3 regions of the Variovorax boronicumulans genome follow, and region 2 is predicted to be linked to each of the others. Evidence: predicted binding sites of a transcription regulator. Region 2 holds the regulator's gene; each other region holds the start of a gene.
The links. The regulator sigma-54, encoded in region 2, starts transcription at its own class of promoters, with help from an activator protein. The targets are predictions, from matches to a motif close to TGGCANGNAANCTGCTTT.
Positions count from the first base shown of each region.

Region 1: a site for sigma-54 is predicted at 2,388-2,405, ahead of VHAB30_RS05390 (CmpA/NrtA family ABC transporter substrate-binding protein). Genes of this name have one in related genera too.
Region 3: a site for sigma-54 is predicted at 3,682-3,699, ahead of nirB (nitrite reductase large subunit NirB). Genes of this name have one in related genera too.

Region 1 is NZ_BKDH01000001.1:1,160,226-1,166,082, forward strand. It holds gene VHAB30_RS05380 (ABC transporter ATP-binding protein) at 1-39, opposite strand, end outside; gene ntrB (nitrate ABC transporter permease) at 36-959, opposite strand; gene VHAB30_RS05390 (CmpA/NrtA family ABC transporter substrate-binding protein) at 973-2,220, opposite strand; gene VHAB30_RS05395 (nitrate regulatory protein) at 2,539-3,804, opposite strand; gene tsaD (tRNA (adenosine(37)-N6)-threonylcarbamoyltransferase complex transferase subunit TsaD) at 3,905-4,966, shown strand; gene VHAB30_RS05405 (alpha/beta hydrolase) at 4,902-5,660, opposite strand; gene VHAB30_RS05410 (Hsp20/alpha crystallin family protein) at 5,851-5,857, opposite strand, start outside.
Region 2 is NZ_BKDH01000003.1:120,085-125,941, reverse strand. It holds gene lptA (lipopolysaccharide transport periplasmic protein LptA) at 1-576, shown strand, start outside; gene lptB (LPS export ABC transporter ATP-binding protein) at 573-1,367, shown strand; gene rpoN (RNA polymerase factor sigma-54) at 1,385-2,974, shown strand; gene VHAB30_RS23270 (phospholipase D family protein) at 2,985-4,601, shown strand; gene VHAB30_RS23265 (LysE family translocator) at 4,606-5,253, opposite strand; gene VHAB30_RS23260 (YceI family protein) at 5,279-5,857, opposite strand, start outside.
Region 3 is NZ_BKDH01000005.1:302,669-308,525, reverse strand. It holds gene VHAB30_RS28685 (formate/nitrite transporter family protein) at 1-534, opposite strand, end outside; gene nirD (nitrite reductase small subunit NirD) at 585-926, opposite strand; gene nirB (nitrite reductase large subunit NirB) at 953-3,472, opposite strand; gene VHAB30_RS28670 (YbaK/EbsC family protein) at 3,923-4,411, shown strand; gene VHAB30_RS28665 (DUF1289 domain-containing protein) at 4,408-4,677, shown strand; gene VHAB30_RS28660 (2-hydroxychromene-2-carboxylate isomerase) at 4,674-5,312, shown strand; gene VHAB30_RS28655 (MFS transporter) at 5,526-5,857, shown strand, end outside.

The DNA of each region.
Region 1 (5,857 bases), on a different contig from region 2:
GACGTTGTGGATCTCGATGTACTTGCTGTCGTCGTTCATGACTTCACCTCTTCGAACGTGAATGCGGTGGCGAGCTTGATGAGCGCGAACTCCAGCACCAGGCCGACGATGCCGATCACGAAGATCGCGATGATGATGTTGGCGACGTTGAGGTTGTTCCACTCGTCCCACACCCAGAAGCCGATGCCGACGCCGCCCGTGAGCATCTCGGCCGCGACGATCACCAGCCACGCGGTGCCCACGGCCAGGCGCACGCCCGTGAGCATGTAGGGCAGCACGGCGGGAAAGAGGATCTTGGTGAGGATCTTCCATTCGCTGAGGTTGAGCACCTTGGCCACGTTCATGTAGTCGCTGGGTACGCGCTGCACGCCCACGGCGGTGTTGATGACCATCGGCCAGATCGAGCAGATGAAGATGGTCCAGATCGCGGCCGGGTTGGCGCCCTTGAACACCAGCAGGCCGATGGGCAGCCACGCGAGCGGCGACACCGGGCGCAACAAACTGATCAGCGGGTTGAACATGCGCGAGAGGAATTCGAAGCGCCCGATGGCGAAGCCGGCCGGAATGCCGACCGCTGCCGCCAGTCCGAAGCCCAGCGCCACGCGCTGCAGCGACGACAGCACGTTCCAGCCCACGCCCTGGTCGTTCGGCCCCTTGCTGTAGAACGGATCGCTGAACACCGTGAGCGCCTGCTGCCAGGTGGCCAGCGGCGAAGGAAAGCCGGTGGTGCTTTTCATGGCCACGATCTCCCACACCAGCACCAGCAGGCCGAAGCCCAGGAACGGCGGGAGCACGCGCATCCAGAAGGCGCGCAGATCGAGGGGCGCGCGGGTGCGCGGCACGGGTGCCGCCGCCGCAACGGCCGCAGCAGGGGCGGGTGCCAGGGGCCTGGACACCACGGGCGCGGCGACCTGCGAGGCCACGGCGTCGAGCGGGGAATGGAAGACAGCGCTGACCATGGTGCGTTTCTCCTCAGACATGGAGCTTGAAAGACTCGGCGTACTTCTTCGGGTCCTTGCCGTCCCAGACGGTGCCGTCGAAGAGCTTGCTGGTGCGCAGCACGTCCTTGGGCACGGGCGTCTGCGTCGCGGCGGCGGCCTGCTTGTAGATGTCGATGCGGTTGATCTCGGTGGCCACCTTCAGGTAGTCGGGGTGCTCCTTCAAGAGGCCCCAGCGCTTGTGCTGCGTGAGGAACCACATGCCGTCCGACAGGTAGGGGAAGTTCACGGCGCCGCCGTTGTAGAACTTCATGTGGTTGGGGTCGTCCCAGCTCTTGCCCAGGCCGTTGGTGTAGCGGCCCAGGATGCGCTGGTTGATCGCGTCCACGCTGGTGTTGACGTAGCTCTTGTCAGCAATGGTTTCGGCCATCTTGTTCTTGTTCTGCAGGCCGGTGTCGATCCACTTGCCGGCCTCGAGGATCGCGGCCGTGACGGCGCGCGCGGTGTTCGGGTACTTCTTCGTGAACTCCGCGGTGCAGCCCAGCACCTTCTCGGGGTGGTCCTTCCAGATGTCCTGGGTGGTGATGCCGGTGAAGCCGATGCCGTCCATGATCGCGCGCTGGCCCCAGGGCTCGCCCACGCAGTAGCCGTCCATGTTGCCCACGCGCATGTTGGCCACCATCTGCGGAGGCGGCACGGTGATGTTCTTCACGTCCTTGAACGGATCGATGCCGGCCGAGGCGAGCCAGTAGTAGAGCCACATGGCGTGCGTGCCGGTGGGGAAGGTGTGGGCGAAGGTGTATTCGCCCTTTTCCTTGGCGATGAGCTTGGCGAGCGAGGCGGCATCGACCGCGCCCTTGTCGGCCAGCTTCTTGGACAGCGTGATGGCCTGGCCGTTGTTGTTGAGGGTCATGAGCACGGCCATGTCCTTCTTCGGGCCGCTCACGCCCAGGTGCATGCCGTACACCAGGCCGTAGAGCACGTGCGCCATGTCGAGGTCGCCGTTCACGAGCTTGTCGCGCACGCCGGCCCAGCTGGCTTCCTTGCTGGGCACGATCTTCACGCCGTACTTCTTGTCGATGCCCAGCACCGAAGCCATCACCACGCTGGCGCAATCGGTCAGCGGGATGAAGCCGATCTTCACTTCTTCCTTCTCGGGCTTGTCCGAGCCTTGGGCCCAGACGGCGGCGCGCAGCGCCGGGTCGATGCCCACGGCGCCGAGGGCGGCGGCCTGCAGCACGCGGCGCCGGCTCAGTTTGGTTTTCAGCAGCAGATCGGACATGGGCGGGGCTCCAGAAGTGAAAGACAAAAACGAAAAGGCGTCCGCACCGCGCAGGGGCTGCTCGTGAACGAGCCCTTGCGGGATGGGGACGCCTTTGTCCGGTTCGGTGGGCCGCACCCGCCGTTGGGTGCAACCTGCCTGAAGACCTTGCGGTCTGTGACAAGCTCCATGCAAGCGGTGTGCCAGCTCGCAACTGCCGTTGGGAGCTATGGAAAAGATAGCTGGCAGGGCGCGCCGGTGCGGGAGAAAGTTCCAGTCGGCCTGCGAAACCGGGCTACGCACAACTGTTGTGCGCTGCACCAATCCAAGCGGCCCGGGTCAGCGCCGCGGTGCAGGTTCGAGCGGCAGGTAGTCGGCCATGGCCAGCATCGACTCGGCCACGTCGACGAGGCGGCGCTTCTGGTTCATGGCGGTCTGGCGCAGCATCTTGTGCGCCTCGGCCTCGCTCAGGCGCCGGTGCGCCATCAGCAGGCCCTTGGCGCGCTCGACGATCTTGCGTTCGTTGAGCGAGGCACGCACGGTGTCGAGTTCGTCGCTCATGGCCTGCAGGCGCTGCGACTGCTCCTGGACCATGTCGAGCACCGAGCGCTCGAGGTGGCGCCCCAGCTGCGCCGGCGTGGCGTCCTGCGCCTGCTGGGCATCGTCGAAGAACAGCGCGCCGCCGGCCTGCGGGGCCAGCGTGCCGAGCAGCTGCCGGTAGGCCGCCAGTTCGCTGCGCGCCTGGGCGGTCTTGTGGTCGCACAGCGCGCGCAGGTCGGCCGAGAGGCGGTTCTCGACCGTCTGCATGGCGTCGATGCGCCGGGTGCAGCAGTCGAACCAGGCCTGGCTCAGCAGCGCGTCGGCCGGCACCGAGGTGGCGCCCTTGCGGCGCAGGCGCTCGAGCTCGGCCAGCACGGCGTCCGACTGGCTGTCGTGCCAGAGCGTGCGCACCGCGTCGCCCGAGAAATCGATGAACACCTGGAAGCAGCGCTCCTGCGACTCGATGAGGTGGCGCCATTGTTGGCGCTGCGCGTCGTCGCCCCGGCCCAGCGCGAGCGCGGCGGCGCCGAAGGCCCGCTCCTGGCCGGCGAACTCCTTGCCCTGCATGAAGTTGAACATCGCCACCAGCAGGCGCGAGATTTCGGGGTCGGTGGCGCCGTCGGCCGCCTCGAATACCACCGCCAGCAGGCCGGCCACGAGCTTGGCGAAGGCGGCCACGGCCTGTGCCGGCTGGAGTTCGAGCGCGTCGATGCGCCGGCGCAGCGCGGGCAGGGCGTCCAGGCCGGGCAGCACCCAGGCGATGCGGCTGAACAGGCGCGCGCCATGGCCGGCGCCCACCGCGCGGTGGTGCTCGGCCTCAAGCCGGTCGAAGCCGGCGCGCACCTGCTGCTCGAGCGCGAGGCATTCGGCGATCTGCGGGCCGCGCTGGTCGGCAAAGCGCCCGCCGTGCGAGGCCAGGAACACATTCGACATGCCGCGCTCGCGCTGCAGCGCATGCACGAGCCGGCCGATGGCGCCGACCAGCTCGCTGGTGCGCGCGAGCTGGTCCAGCGCGTCGATCTCGCATCGGCGCGCGGCGATCAGGAAGCTCAGGCCGGAAGTCATTCGTGGGGGCGCAGAAGGGGCGCCTTCCGCTCGTGCAACTTCCGTGCCTCGCTTGTCCCTTCGCGGGCGCCGCCGGCGGGCGGCCCCTACACTCGGCGCCATGCTCTTGTTGGGAATCGAATCATCCTGCGACGAGACCGGCGTGGCGCTGGTCGAGTCGCACGGCGACGCGCTGCCGCTGCTGCGTTCGCACGCGCTGCACAGCCAGATCGCCATGCACCAGGCCTACGGCGGCGTGGTGCCCGAGCTGGCCAGCCGCGACCACATCCGCCGCGTGCTGCCGCTCACCGAAGCCGTCATGGCCGAAGCCGGACGCTCGCTGGCCGAGATCGACGTGGTGGCCTACACGCGCGGCCCGGGCCTGGCCGGCGCGCTGCTCGTGGGCGCGGGCGTGGCCTGCGCGCTCGGCGTGGCGCTGGGCAAGCCGGTGCTGGGGGTGCATCACCTCGAAGGGCATCTGCTGTCGCCGTTCCTGAGCGCCGACCCGCCCGAGTTTCCGTTCGTGGCGCTGCTGGTGTCGGGCGGCCACACGCAGCTGATGCGGGTCGACGGCGTGGGCCGCTACGAACTGCTCGGCGAAACCATCGACGACGCGGCCGGCGAGGCCTTCGACAAGAGCGCCAAGCTCATGGGCCTGCCGTACCCCGGCGGCCCCTGGCTCGCGAAGCTGGCCGAAGGCGGCGACGCCGCGGCCTTCAAGCTGCCGCGCCCGCTGCTGCACAGCGGCGATCTCGATTTTTCGTTTGCCGGCCTGAAGACGGCCGTGCTCACGCAGGCCAAGAAGCTCGGCGACCAGCTCGAGGCGCGCAAGGCCGACCTGGCCGCCTCCACGCAGGCGGCGATCGTCGAAGTGCTGTTGAAGAAGTCGCTCGCGGCGCTGGACCAGACCGGCCTGAAGCGGCTGGTGGTGGCGGGCGGCGTGGGGGCCAACAAGAACCTGCGCGAGCAGCTGAACGCGGCCTGCGCCAAGCGCAAGGTGCGCGTGCACTACCCCGAGCTGCACCTGTGCACGGACAACGGCGCCATGATCGCCATGGCCGCCGCGATGCGGCTGCAGTCGGGCCTGTCGCAGGCCTCGGAGCGCTATGCCTTCGACGTCAAGCCGCGATGGCCGATGGCATCGCTGATGACGCCCGAGACGCCGCTGCCGGAAACCGCGTAGCCGACTGCTGCCGTGCACGCCCCAGCGAGGGCAGCGGCAGCACGTCGAGCACGTTGCGCCAGAGCTGGCGCCACTCGGGCCAGTCGTGGCCGCCTTCGGTGGTGAACACGCGCCCCGGCGGCAGGGCGTCGGCCAGCAGCTTGTGGTTGCTGGCAAAGCGGTCGGCCAGGCCGAAACCCAGGTACAGCGGCGGCAGGTCCTGGGAAGGCTTCGGCGCCAGGTACTGCTGGAAGAAGGGCCAGAGCTTGCGGTCGGGTTCCTCGTCGGGCTGCGGCCCGGTGGGCGCCTGCCAGGCGCGCAGGCCGCCGGCCTTCTTGATCTCGGCGCCGAGCACGCGGCGCCCGAGGTAGGGCGCCAGCGCCACGATGCCGTCCACCGAGCCCGGGCGCGCCAGTTCGTGGATCAGCGCACCGAACCCGCCGATGGAAATGCCGACCAGCCAGATCGAGGTGTAGCCCTTGGCCCGCTGGGGCTCGATGACGTCGGCGTGCAGACGCTCGCTGAGGGTCTGGTCGTAGTAGTAGGAGACGTCCGCATCGACCAGCAGTGCGTCGGCTGCGAGGTGCCGCTCGCGCACGGCGCTGATGAAACCCTCGCGCTCGAACTCTTCGGGTTTGAGGTAGGCCCCTGGCAGGAAGATCAGGAGCGTGTCGGACCGTTCGTTGTCATTGGCTGACTGCAGGTGCGTTTTCATGGTGCCTTGAGGCACACCCGCTGTCCGCACCGCCCGGGAACTCGATGCGTTTACGAGATGCCCACGAAGAAGAAAGTACTAATAAATCGTCACATCATGTGACGTTATCCGGCACTATTGTGAATACGGCGCTTGTTTAAAGTCAAAACAAGCTGTCACTAACATTTTCTTCGTGGGGGCATCGCCGGGACTAGTTG
Region 2 (5,857 bases):
TCGATGCGCTACGACGACCTGAAACAGACCAGCGTGTTCACCGGCAACGTGCTGGTCACGAAGGGCACGATCATCATCCGCGGCGCGCGGCTGGACGTGCGCCAGGACGCCGAGGGCTACCAGTACGGCGTGGTCACGGCGGCGCCCGGCAAGCTGGCCTATTACAAGCAGAAGCGCAACGCCGGCGACGAGTGGATCGAGGGCGAGTCGGAAGTCATCGAGTACGACAGCCGCGCCGACAACGTCAAGTTCATCCGCCGTGCCGTCATGCGCCGGCTGATCGGCGCCACGGCCAACGACGAGAGCAGCGGCGCGCTGATCGTCTACGACCAGAGCAACGACACCTACACCGTCAACGGCTCCCTCGTGCCGCCGAACGCCGGCGTCTCGGCGGGCGGCGGCGGCCGCGTGAAGGCCATCCTCACGCCGAAGGCCGCCGCGGCCCCGGCAGCGGGCGGTTCCGCACCGGCAGCCGGCGGCAAGAAGCCCGCGGCCCCGGCACCCACCCCCGCGCCCGGCGCCGGGCTGCGCCCGAGCACCACGCTGGGCGGCACCGAAGGGGAAGGGCGCAAGTGATCGAAACCGCAGGAACCCAGACCGCCGACGGCATTCCGGGCAGCCGCCTCGTGGCGCGCGGCCTCAAGAAGAGCTACGGCAGCCGCACGGTCGTGAAAGACGTCTCGCTCGACGTGCAAAAGGGCGAGGTCGTCGGACTGCTCGGCCCCAACGGCGCGGGCAAGACCACCTCGTTCTACATGATCGTCGGGCTGGTGCGCGCCGACGCCGGCGAGATCACCATCGACGGCGAGCCCATCGCCCACATGCCCATCCACCGCCGCGCGCGCATGGGCCTGAGCTACCTGCCGCAGGAGGCCTCGATCTTCCGCAAGCTCACGGTCGAGGAAAACGTGCGTGCCGTGCTCGAGCTGCAGCGCGAGCCCGACGCCAACGGCCGCATGATGCCGCTGACCAAGCAGCACACCGAAGAGCGCTTGGCCGACCTGCTGGCCGACCTGCGCGTGGACCACCTGCGCGATTCGCCCGCGCTCGCGCTGTCGGGCGGCGAGCGCCGCCGCGTTGAAATTGCACGCGCGCTGGCCACCCAGCCGCGCTTCATCCTGCTGGACGAGCCCTTCGCCGGCATCGACCCGATCGCCGTGATCGAGATCCAGCGGATCATCAGTTTCCTGAAAGAGCGCGGCATCGGCGTGCTCATCACCGACCACAACGTGCGTGAAACGCTGGGCATCTGCGATCACGCGTTCATCATCAGCGACGGGCACGTGCTGGCACAAGGCACACCCTCGGAGATCGTCGACAACGCCGAGGTACGCAGGGTGTACCTGGGCGAGCACTTCCGCATGTAAGGGAGGGTCGGGTCTCCATGAAGCAAGGGCTGTCCCTTCGCGTCTCGCAGCATCTGGCGCTGACGCCACAGCTGCAGCAGTCCATTCGCCTGCTCCAACTCTCCACGCTCGAACTGAGCCAGGAGGTGGAGCAGATGCTGGACGAGAACCCGTTCCTCGAGCGCACCGCGGAAGAAGCGGCGCGCGAGGAATTCGGGCTGGACACGGCCGACGCGCCGGTGCCGCGCGACGACGCGGGCGAGGGTGAGGCCGAGTTCACGCCGTCCGCCGCCAGCACTTCCTCCACGTCCAGTGACACCAGCACCTCGACCCCCGACACCGATGGCCCCGCCGCCGAGATCGCCGAGCGCGAGCCCGACTGGGAAGGCGACGGCACCGTCGACATGGCGCCCGACGACAGCGAGTGGGGCAGCGATGCGCCCGCGCGCCAGAACAACCTGGGCGACGACGAGCGTGCCGATGCCACCGAACTCGCGCGCAGCCAGGAGTCGCTGCAGTCCTTCCTGCACCGCCAGGCGTTGAGCCTGCGGCTCAATGAAAACGACTGCGCCGCGCTGCGCTTCCTGATCGAGTCGCTCAACGACGACGGCTACCTCGAAGACTCGCTGCCCGCATTGGCCTCGGGCCTGGCGGGCGACGACAACGACCAGTTCGACGACCTCGTGCACCACTTCCAGGTGGCGCTGGGCCTGCTGCAGAGCCTGGAGCCGGTGGGCGTCGGCGCGCGCGATCTCGGCGAATGCCTGAGCATCCAGCTGAAGGCGCTCGCCAGCGAAGACGAGACCGAGGCCGAAGCGCTCATCCGCAAGACCGCCATCGCGATCTGCAAGCAGCCCATGGAGCTGCTCGCGCGGCGCGACTTCAAGCGCCTGGCCACGCTCACGCGCACCAACGAAGACCTGGTGCGCTCGGCGCTGCAGGTCATTGCGCGGCTCGAACCCAAGCCGGGGCGCCGTTTCGTCGACGTCGAACGCAACATCGTCATCCCCGACGTGATCGTCACCAAGACCGGGCGCGGCACGAACGTGAAGTTCCGCGTCATGCTCAACCCCGAGGTCATGCCGCGCCTGCGCGTGCACGACATCTACGCCGGCGCGCTCAAGTCACACAAGGGCGAAGGCAGCCAGGCGCTGTCTCAGCGGCTGCAGGAGGCGCGCTGGTTCATCAAGAACATCCAGCAGCGCTTCGACACCATCCTGCGCGTGAGCAACGCCATCGTCGAGCGCCAGAAGAGCTACTTCGTGCACGGCGAGCTGGCCATGCGCCCGCTGGTGCTGCGCGAGATCGCCGACGAGCTGGGCCTGCACGAGTCGACCATCTCGCGCGTGACCACCGCCAAGTACATGGCCACGCCCTTCGGCACGGTCGAGCTCAAGTACTTCTTCGGTTCGGCGCTGGGCACCGAGACCGGTGGCAATGCGTCGAGCACCGCGGTGCGCGCGCTGATCAAGCAGTTCGTGAGTTCCGAGAGCATCAAGAAGCCGCTGTCCGACAGCCAGATTTCCGAGATGCTGAAAGAGCAGGGCATCGAGTGCGCGCGCCGCACCGTCGCCAAGTACCGCGAAGCCTTGCGCATCGCACCGGCCAACCTGCGCAAAGCCCTGTAGAAAGCCCACAATGACCCGTCGCCTGCTGTCGCGCTGGGGGCATTGGGTCTTCGCCCTCGTGGCTGCATCGCTGTTCGCCGGCTGTGCCACCTTGCCCGACGACGCACCGCGCCCGCCCACCAAGGCCATCGCCGTCTCGGCCGACACCGCGCTCGGCAAGATCGCGCTGGCCTCGCAGCCCGACCCCGACCTCAGCGGCTTTCGCCTCATGCCCGGCGGCGACTTCGCCTTCGACACGCGGCTGCAGCTGGCGCGCCGCGCGCAGCGCACGCTCGACGTGCAGTACTACCAGATCGAGAACGACGAGACCGGCCGCTACCTGTTGCGCACCCTGCGCGATGCGGCCCAGCGCGGCGTGCGCGTGCGCCTGTTGATGGACGACCTGTACACGTCCGGCGAAGACGAGCTGCTGCTCGGCCTGGCCGCCACGCCGAACGTGGAGCTGCGCCTGTTCAACCCGTTCCCGGCCGGGCGCGGCAGCCTGCTCAAGCGCTTCACCGCATCGCTGTTCGACTTCAGCCGCGTCAACCGCCGCATGCACAACAAGCTCTTCATCGCCGACGGCGCGATGGCCGTGGCGGGCGGGCGCAACATCGGCAACCAGTACTTCCGCCGCACCACCGGCCCCAACTTCATCGACCTCGACACCTTCGTCACGGGTGCGCTGATCCCGCGCCTGGGCGTGCTGTTCGACCAGTACTGGAACAGCCCGCACGTGCGCCCGATCGGCGCGGTCGTGCACACCGACCTGCCGCGCGAGGAGCTGCAGCGCCGCTTCGACGCCGCCACCGGCCCCGACACCACGCCGCCGCCGCCCAGGCCCGCGCCCAACGACCTGCTCGGCTACAGCCCGGTGGCCGACGACCTCGACGCCGGCAAGCTGGGCCTGATCTGGACCACCGCCGAGGCGTATGCCGATTCGCCCGACCGCGTGATCGGCAAGACCGCGTCGTACGGCGGCGTGCCGCTGCTCGACGTGGACAGCGTGCGCTACAACGTGGTCGAGCAGATGCGCCGCGCGCGCAGCGAGGTGACGCTGGTGTCGCCCTACCTGATTCCGGGCGCGTCGGGGCTGGAGGTGATGCGCGAGATCCGCGGACGCAACGTGAAGATCAGCGTGGTCACCAACTCGCTCGCCGCCACCGACGAGCCGCTGGTGCACACCGCCTACCGCCGCTACCGCGCCGACATGCTGGCGCTGGGCGCCGAGCTGCACGAGCTGAGTTCCGCGCGCACGCGGCGCAGCGTGCGCCTCGGCCTCTTTGGCACGTCGGTGGGGCGGCTGCACGCCAAGTCGGCGGTGATCGACCAGCGCATCCTGTTCGTCGGCTCGATGAATTTCGATCCGCGCTCCGAGATTCACAACACCGAGATCGGCCTGTTCATCCGCAGCCCCGAGATGGCGCAGCAGACCTTGAAGCTGCTCGACGTGCTCAAGCAGCAGGGCGCCTACCGGCTGCGCTTTGCCGAGGGCGGCGATGCAGCGGCAGTCGGCTCGCGGCGCATCGAATGGGTCAGCGAGGAAGGCGGCAAGACCACCGTGCTGCACGAAGAGCCCGACTCGGGCTTCTGGGACCGCACCATGCTCGAGCTGCTGTCGCCGCTCACGCCCGAGAGCCTGCTCTAGCGCCTCAGGTGCCGCGAACGGCCGACCACACGAGCCGCAGGCCCAGCAGGCCCATCACGCCGCCGGCCGCGCGGTCGATCCAGGTCTTGTAGCGCAGGTAGGCCGCGCGCGGCGCGGCCGAGGACAGTGCCAGCGCGACGATCGCGTACCAGCCCGTCTCGATGCAGAAGATCACGGCCGGCACCGCGAGCGCCAGCACCAGCGGCACCTCGCGCGGCAGGAAGGCCGCGAAGATGCTCGCGTACACCACCGCCGTCTTCGGGTTGCTGATCTGCGTGGCCAGGCCGAGCAGGAAGGTGCGTCCGCTGCGGCCCTGGCTTCGGGGCGAGGCGTCCGTGTCGGGCGTGATCGCGAGCGGCTGCCGCGCGCCGCGCCAGATGCGAAAGCCCAGGTAGATCAGATAGGCGCCGCCGAAGGCCTTGATCGCGAGGTACAGCGCCGGCACCGCGAGGAACGCTGCCTGCAGCCCGGCCAGCGCCGCGATGGAGAACGCCAGCCCGCCGGCGCCCATGCCCAGCGCCGCCGCGAGCCCGTCGCTGCGCGAGGCCACGGCCGTGCGCGCCACCATCACGAAGCTCGGGCCGGGGCTCATCGCGCCCACGGCCATGGCGCCGGCGATGCCGAGCAGGGACAGGAGGTGGGCGTCGGTCATGAGTGGGCTCCGGTGGGGGATGGGTTCATTGCACGTTCACGGCTTCGACCTGCACCAGCAGCTTCACCTTGTTCTCGAAGCCGAAGTTCAGGCCCCAGGTGATGCCCCAGTCGCTGCGCTGCACGGTGGCCTCGAAGTCGCCGCCGCAGACCTGGCGGTTGATGAGCGGGTTCAGGTAGCAGTTGAAGCGCACGGCCTTCAGCGTCACCGGCTTGGTCTGGCCCATGAGCGTGAGCGTGCCGGGCACGTCGGTCACCTTGTCGCCGCTGAAGTCGATGCGCTCGGCCACGAAGCGGCCGGTGGGGAATTCGGCCACGTTGAAGAAGTCTTTGCTCTGCACGTGGCGGTTGAGCAGGTCGACGCCGGTGTTGATGGAGCTGATGTCCATCGTGATGTCGACCTTGCCGCTGGCGCCGGTGCCGTCGATCTGCACCGAGCCGTCCTTGGTGCTGAAGCGGCCGCGGTTGGTGGTGGTGCCGTAGTGGCCCATCTCGTACATGACGAAGGTGTGGGTCGGGTCGATCACGTAGCTCGCATTTTTGACCGGCCCGCCCGCGGGCTTGGCGGCCAGCGGCGGCGCGGTGTATTCCTGGGCCGTGGCGGC
Region 3 (5,857 bases), on a different contig from region 2:
GCCGGTCGAGACCATCCAGTTGCACATCACGCCGCGGATGAACAGCGTGAGCATGCCGGCCGCGCCGTGCGCCGCATAGCCGACGGTGCGGCCTTCGCCGATGTGGCCGAGCTTCTCGCCGATGGCGTTGGGCGCCTCGCTGAAGCCGAAGGTGAAGATGATCGCCATGAACACCGCGACCGTGAGTGCGCCCGCGAAGTTGCCCACGAAGACCAGGCTCCAGTTGCGCATCACGCCGCCCCAGGTGGCGCCGGGGCGCTTGTCGAGCACGGCCAGCGGCGCCAGCGTGAACACGCCCGTGAGCAGGTCGAAGCCCAGCAGGTACAGCATGATGAAGCCGACCGGGAACAGCATGGCGCCGACCAGCGCATTGCCGGTGTTCACGGTGATGCTCACGGCGAAGGCCGCGGCCAGCGCGAGGATGGCGCCGGCCATGTACGAGCGGATCAGCGTGTCGCGCGTGGACATCAGCAGCTTGGATTCACCGGCATCGACCATCTTGGTCACGAATTCGGCAGGGGCGAGGTAGGCCATTCGGGGTCCTTGGAGAGAAGCTGAAAAAAGGGGAGGAGGGCGAAGCGGCGTCAGGCCAGCGCGACGAGCACGCGGCCGTCCTCGACGCGCACCGCATGCGCGCGCACCGAGTGCTCGGGCGCCTCCAGGCATTCGCCGCTGCGCAGGTCGAAGTGGTTCTTGTAGAGCGGCGAGGCCACGACGATGCGCTCGCCCAGGCTGCCGACCAGCCCGCGCGAGAGCACGCTGGCGCCGGCCTTCGGGTCGACGTTGTCGATGGCGAAGAGCGACGGCTCCTGGCCGACGCGGAAGATCGCGACATGCACGCCGTCGACCAGCGCGCACACGCCGGTGTCGGGGAGGATGTCGCCGGCGGCGCACACGGCGGTCCAGGTCTGGGTGTCGGTGGTCATGGTGGGTTTTCTTCCTTGTCGTTGGCTCAGGCGGCGCTGGTTTCGCGGCGTTCCTCGGGGCGTGCGGGACGGTTCTGGCCGCGCTCCTGCACGAAGACGATGTGCTCGTCGGGCTTCTCGCTGTTCACGAAGGAGCGGAAGCGCTGGCGCGTGGCGGGGTCGTTCACCGCGGTCTTCCATTCGCACTGGTAGGTGTCGACCACGTGCTGCATCTGCGCCTCGAGCTCGGCGCCCAGGCCCAGCGTGTCCTGCAGCAGCACGCCCTTGAGGTAGTCGAGGCCGCCCTCGAGGTTCTCGCGCCAGGTGCTGGTGCGCTGCAGGCGGTCGGCCGTGCGCACGTAGAACATCAGGAAGCGGTCGATCATGCGGATGAGGTCGGCCTTGCTCAGGTCGCTCGCCAGCAGCTCGGCGTGGCGCGGCTTCATGCCACCGTTGCCGCACACATAGAGGTTCCAGCCCTTGTCGGTGGCGATGATGCCGACGTCCTTGCCCTGCGCCTCGGCGCATTCGCGGGTGCAGCCCGACACGCCGAACTTGATCTTGTGCGGCGCGCGCAGGCCCTTGTAGCGGTTCTCCAGTTCCACGGCCAGGCCCACGCTGTCGTCCACGCCGTAGCGGCACCAGGTGGAGCCCACGCAGCTCTTCACCGTGCGCAGCGACTTGCCGTAGGCATGGCCCGACTCGAAGCCGGCGGCGATGAGTTCTTCCCAGATGGCCGGCAGCTGCTCGACGCGCGCACCGAACATGTCTACGCGCGCACCGCCGGTGATCTTGGTGTACAGGCCGTACTTCTTCGCGACCTGGCCCACGGCGATCAGCCCCTCGGGCGTGACCTCGCCGCCGGGCATGCGCGGCACCACGGAGTAGGTGCCGTCCTTCTGGATGTTGCCCAGGAAGTAGTCGTTGCTGTCCTGCAGGCCGGCCAGGTCTTTCTTGAGCACGAACTCGTTCCAGCACGAGGCGAAGATGCTCGCGGCGGTCGGCTTGCAGATGTCGCAGCCCAGGCCCTTGCCGTGTTTCGTGAGCAGGTCGGCGAAGCTGCGAATCTCGCCCACGCGGATGAGGTGGTACAGCTCCTGGCGCGAGTACGGGAAGTGCTCGCACAGGTGGTTGTTCACGGCCATGCCGCGCTTGGCCATTTCCATCTTCATGACCTGCGTGACCAGCGGCACGCAGCCGCCGCAGGTGGCGCCGGCCTGGGTGCAGGCCTTCATCTCGGCGGGCGTGCACACGCCCTGGCCCACGGCCTCGCAGATCTGGCCCTTGGTGACGCTGTTGCACGAGCAGATCTGTGCGGTGTCGGGCAGGGCATCGACGCCCAGGCCCGGCTTGGCCTTGCCGTCGCTGGACGGCAGGATGAGGAACTCGGGCTCGTCGGGCAGCGCGATGCCGTTGAGCGCCAGCTGCAGCAGCGTGCCGTACTCGCTGGCGTCGCCGACCAGCACCGCGCCCAAGAGCTGCTTGCCGTCTTCGCTGACGACGATCTTCTTGTAGACCTGCTTGCGCTCGTCGATGTACTGGTAGGCGCGCGACTTCGGCGTCTTGCCGTGCGCGTCGCCGATGCTGGCCACGTCGACGCCCATCAGCTTGAGCTTGGTGCTCAGGTCGGCGCCGGTGAAGGCGGCGTCGTCCTGGCCGGCGATGTGGCGCGCGGCCACGCGGGCCATGTCGTAGCCCGGCGCGACGAGGCCGAAGGTCTGTTCGTTCCACGACGCGCATTCGCCGATGGCGTAGACGTTGCGGTCGCTGGTGCGGCAGTGGCTGTCGATCGCCACGCCGCCGCGCGGGCCGACGGCCAGCAGGCTCTGGCGCGCGAGCTCGTCGCGCGGGCGGATGCCGGCGGAGAACACGATCATGTCGGTCTCCAGGTGCGTGCCGTCGGCGAACACCATGCGGTGCCGCGCGCTCGCGCCGTCGACGATCTCCACCGTGTTGCGGCCGGTGTGCACGTGCAGGCCCAGCGCCTCGATGCTGCCGCGCAATGCACGGCCGCCGCCTTCGTCGACCTGCACCGCCATCAGGCGCGGCGCGAACTCGACCACGTGCGTTTCCAGGCCCATGTCGCGCAGCGCCTTGGCGCATTCCAGGCCCAGCAGGCCGCCGCCCACCACCACGCCGCTGCGCGACTTGGCGCCGCAGGCCTTCATGGCGTCCAGGTCCTCGATGGTGCGGTAGACAAAGCAGTTCGGCCGGTCGCGGCCCGGCACGGCCGGCACGAAGGGGTTGGAGCCGGTGGCCAGCACCAGCTTGTCGTAGGCGATCACCTCGCCGTCGGCCGTGGTCACGGTGTTGTTGCGCCGTTCGACGGCCACGGCCCGCGCGGCCAGGCGCAGCGTGAAGCCGCTGCGCTCGAAGAAGCCGGGCTCGACCAGCGACAGGTCGTCGGCCGTCTTGCCGGAGAAGTATTCGGACAGGTGCACCCGGTCGTAGGCCGGGCGCGGCTCTTCGCACAGCACGGTGACCTGTGCGTCGGAAATGCCGAGCGTGTGGAGTTGCTCGAGGAACTTGTGGCCGACCATGCCGTGGCCGATGACTGCGATCTTCATTGGGGGTCCTGCACGCAACCGGCCCTGGAAGGCGCCCCCGCAGCCGCTGTCGAACAGACAGCGTCGTTGGGGCCCCCGCGACGGAACGGATGCGAAATGGGTTGGAGCAGACGAACCGGCGGCGGGCGGCCATCGGTGCGCTTGAACCCCGCCGTCGTTAGCGGAGGCATTGCGAACCCGCCGCAGAGGCCGGTGGGTCGCCACCGTGTTCAGCAATAAGCGTGCCGCGCTCAAAAGCCCGTGCGGCGGGGCTCATCGGCCGGTGGCGCACCGAAAACGGACCGGGGCCGGCACGCCGCGCACGGGCGTCGTGCGCCGGCGCTCTCCGCATTGGTGCGCCGGGGTGGAGGGGCGGATGCGGGCGGTGGCGTCGGTGCGCGGGGCTTTTCCGTATGCTCGGGGCCTTGCAACGCAGGGCGAACGCCCCCCACGAACCCCGAAGAACTTGCCATGTGCGGCTCCGAACTCCATTCCCTCCCTGAAGGTGTCCAGCGCGTCTCCCGCGTGCTGCAGGACGCCGGCCATCCCCATGCGCCCCGCATGCTCGACGACGCCTGCCGCACCGCGCAGCAGGCCGCCGACGCGCTCGGCATCTCGGTCGGGCAGATCGCCAAGAGCATCATCTTTCGGCGCAAGAGCGACGAGGCGGCGGTGCTGGTCATCACCTCGGGCGACAAGCGCGTCGACGAGAAGAAGGTCGATGCCATCGTCGGCAAGACCGGCCGCGCCGACGCCGACTTCGTGAAGGCGCGCACCGGCTTCACCATCGGCGGCGTGTCGCCGGTGGGCCATGTGACGAAGCCCGTGGTGCTCATCGACCGCGAGCTGTTCCGCTTCGAGGAGATCTGGGCCGCCGCGGGCCATCCGCACGCCGTGTTCCAGCTGCACCCGACCGATCTCGAGAAGCTCACCGGCGCGCCGGTGGCCGACGTGGTGTGAACTTCGACGAAGCGCATGCGCTCGCCGAGCGCGCCGGGACCGTGCAGCGCATGGACGGCGAAGTGCCCTCGCCGTGCTCGTCGGTGTGCCGCATGGACCGCCTGAGCGGCTTCTGCGAAGGGTGCCTGCGCACCATTCCCGAGATCGCCGGCTGGAGCAAGATGGAAGACGACAGCCGCCGCCAGGTGTGGCGCGCGATCGAACTGCGGGCCCAGGCCGGCATCTGGCGCGTGCCCGAACCCACCACAGGAGACCACGACGCATGAAGCACATCGACTTCTATCTCGATTTCATCTCGCCCTACGCGCACCTGGCGTTCGAGCAGCTGCCCGAGGCGCTCGAAGGCCTGAGCGTGAGCGTGGCCTACAAGCCGGTGCTGCTGGGCGCGCTGCTCAAGCACCACGGCCAGCTCGGGCCGGCCGAGATTCCCTCCAAGCGCAGCTGGACCTACCGCCACGTGCTGTGGCTGGGCCAGGCCCACGGCATCCCCATCGAGATGCCGGCCTCGCACCCCTACAACCCGCTGCCGCACCTGCGCCTGGCCGTGGCCACGGGCGACGACGGCAGCATCAGCCGCCTCGCGGCCGAAACCCTCTTTCGCCATGTGTGGCGCGGCGGCGAAGAGGCGGGCGATGCCACGCGGCTGGCCGCGCTCACGGCGCAGCTGCAGCCGAAGCGCGACGTGAACGGCGACGACAACAAGGCCCTGCTCAAGCGCAACACCGACGAGGCCGTGGCGCAGGGCGTGTTCGGCGTGCCCTGCTACGTGGTCGACGGGCGCCTGTTCTGGGGCTTCGACGGCCTCGCGATGCTGCGCGCCTACCTGCAGGGCGATGCCTGGTTCGACGGTCCGCAATGGACCGGCGCCGACCAGCGCCCCTCGTTGCTGCGCAAGAGCTGAGGCTTTTTTGCTGCTTCGCAGCAAGGACTGAGGACAAACCCGCGCAGGGTCCTTGTTTCTTACAAGCTGAAACGAGCAGCGCGGGTTTCACCCTAAACCGTAAGCGCCCGTTCAGTTTCGCGAAAGCCTCGGGTCAGTCGCGCCTCCAAGAATGCCCCACGGTCCCGAATGCCGGGAACCGATGGACGCATACATACACACCAGGAGACGACGATGGCAGCCACGCTAGATTCAAGGGGAGTGCCGCATCCGGCCCCCCGGCCCATGTCCGCGGAGGAGAAGAAGGTCATCTTCGCCTCCTCGCTCGGCACCGTGTTCGAGTGGTACGACTTCTATCTGTACGGTTCGCTCGCCGCGATCATCGCGAAGCAGTTCTTCAGCGGCCTGGATGCGGGCGCGGCCTTCATCTTCGCGCTGCTGGCGTTTGCCGCCGGCTTCCTGGTGCGTCCGTTCGGCGCCATCGTGTTCGGCCGCCTGGGCGACATGATCGGTCGCAAGTACACCTTCCTGGTGACGATCCTGATCATGGGCCTGTCGACCTTCAT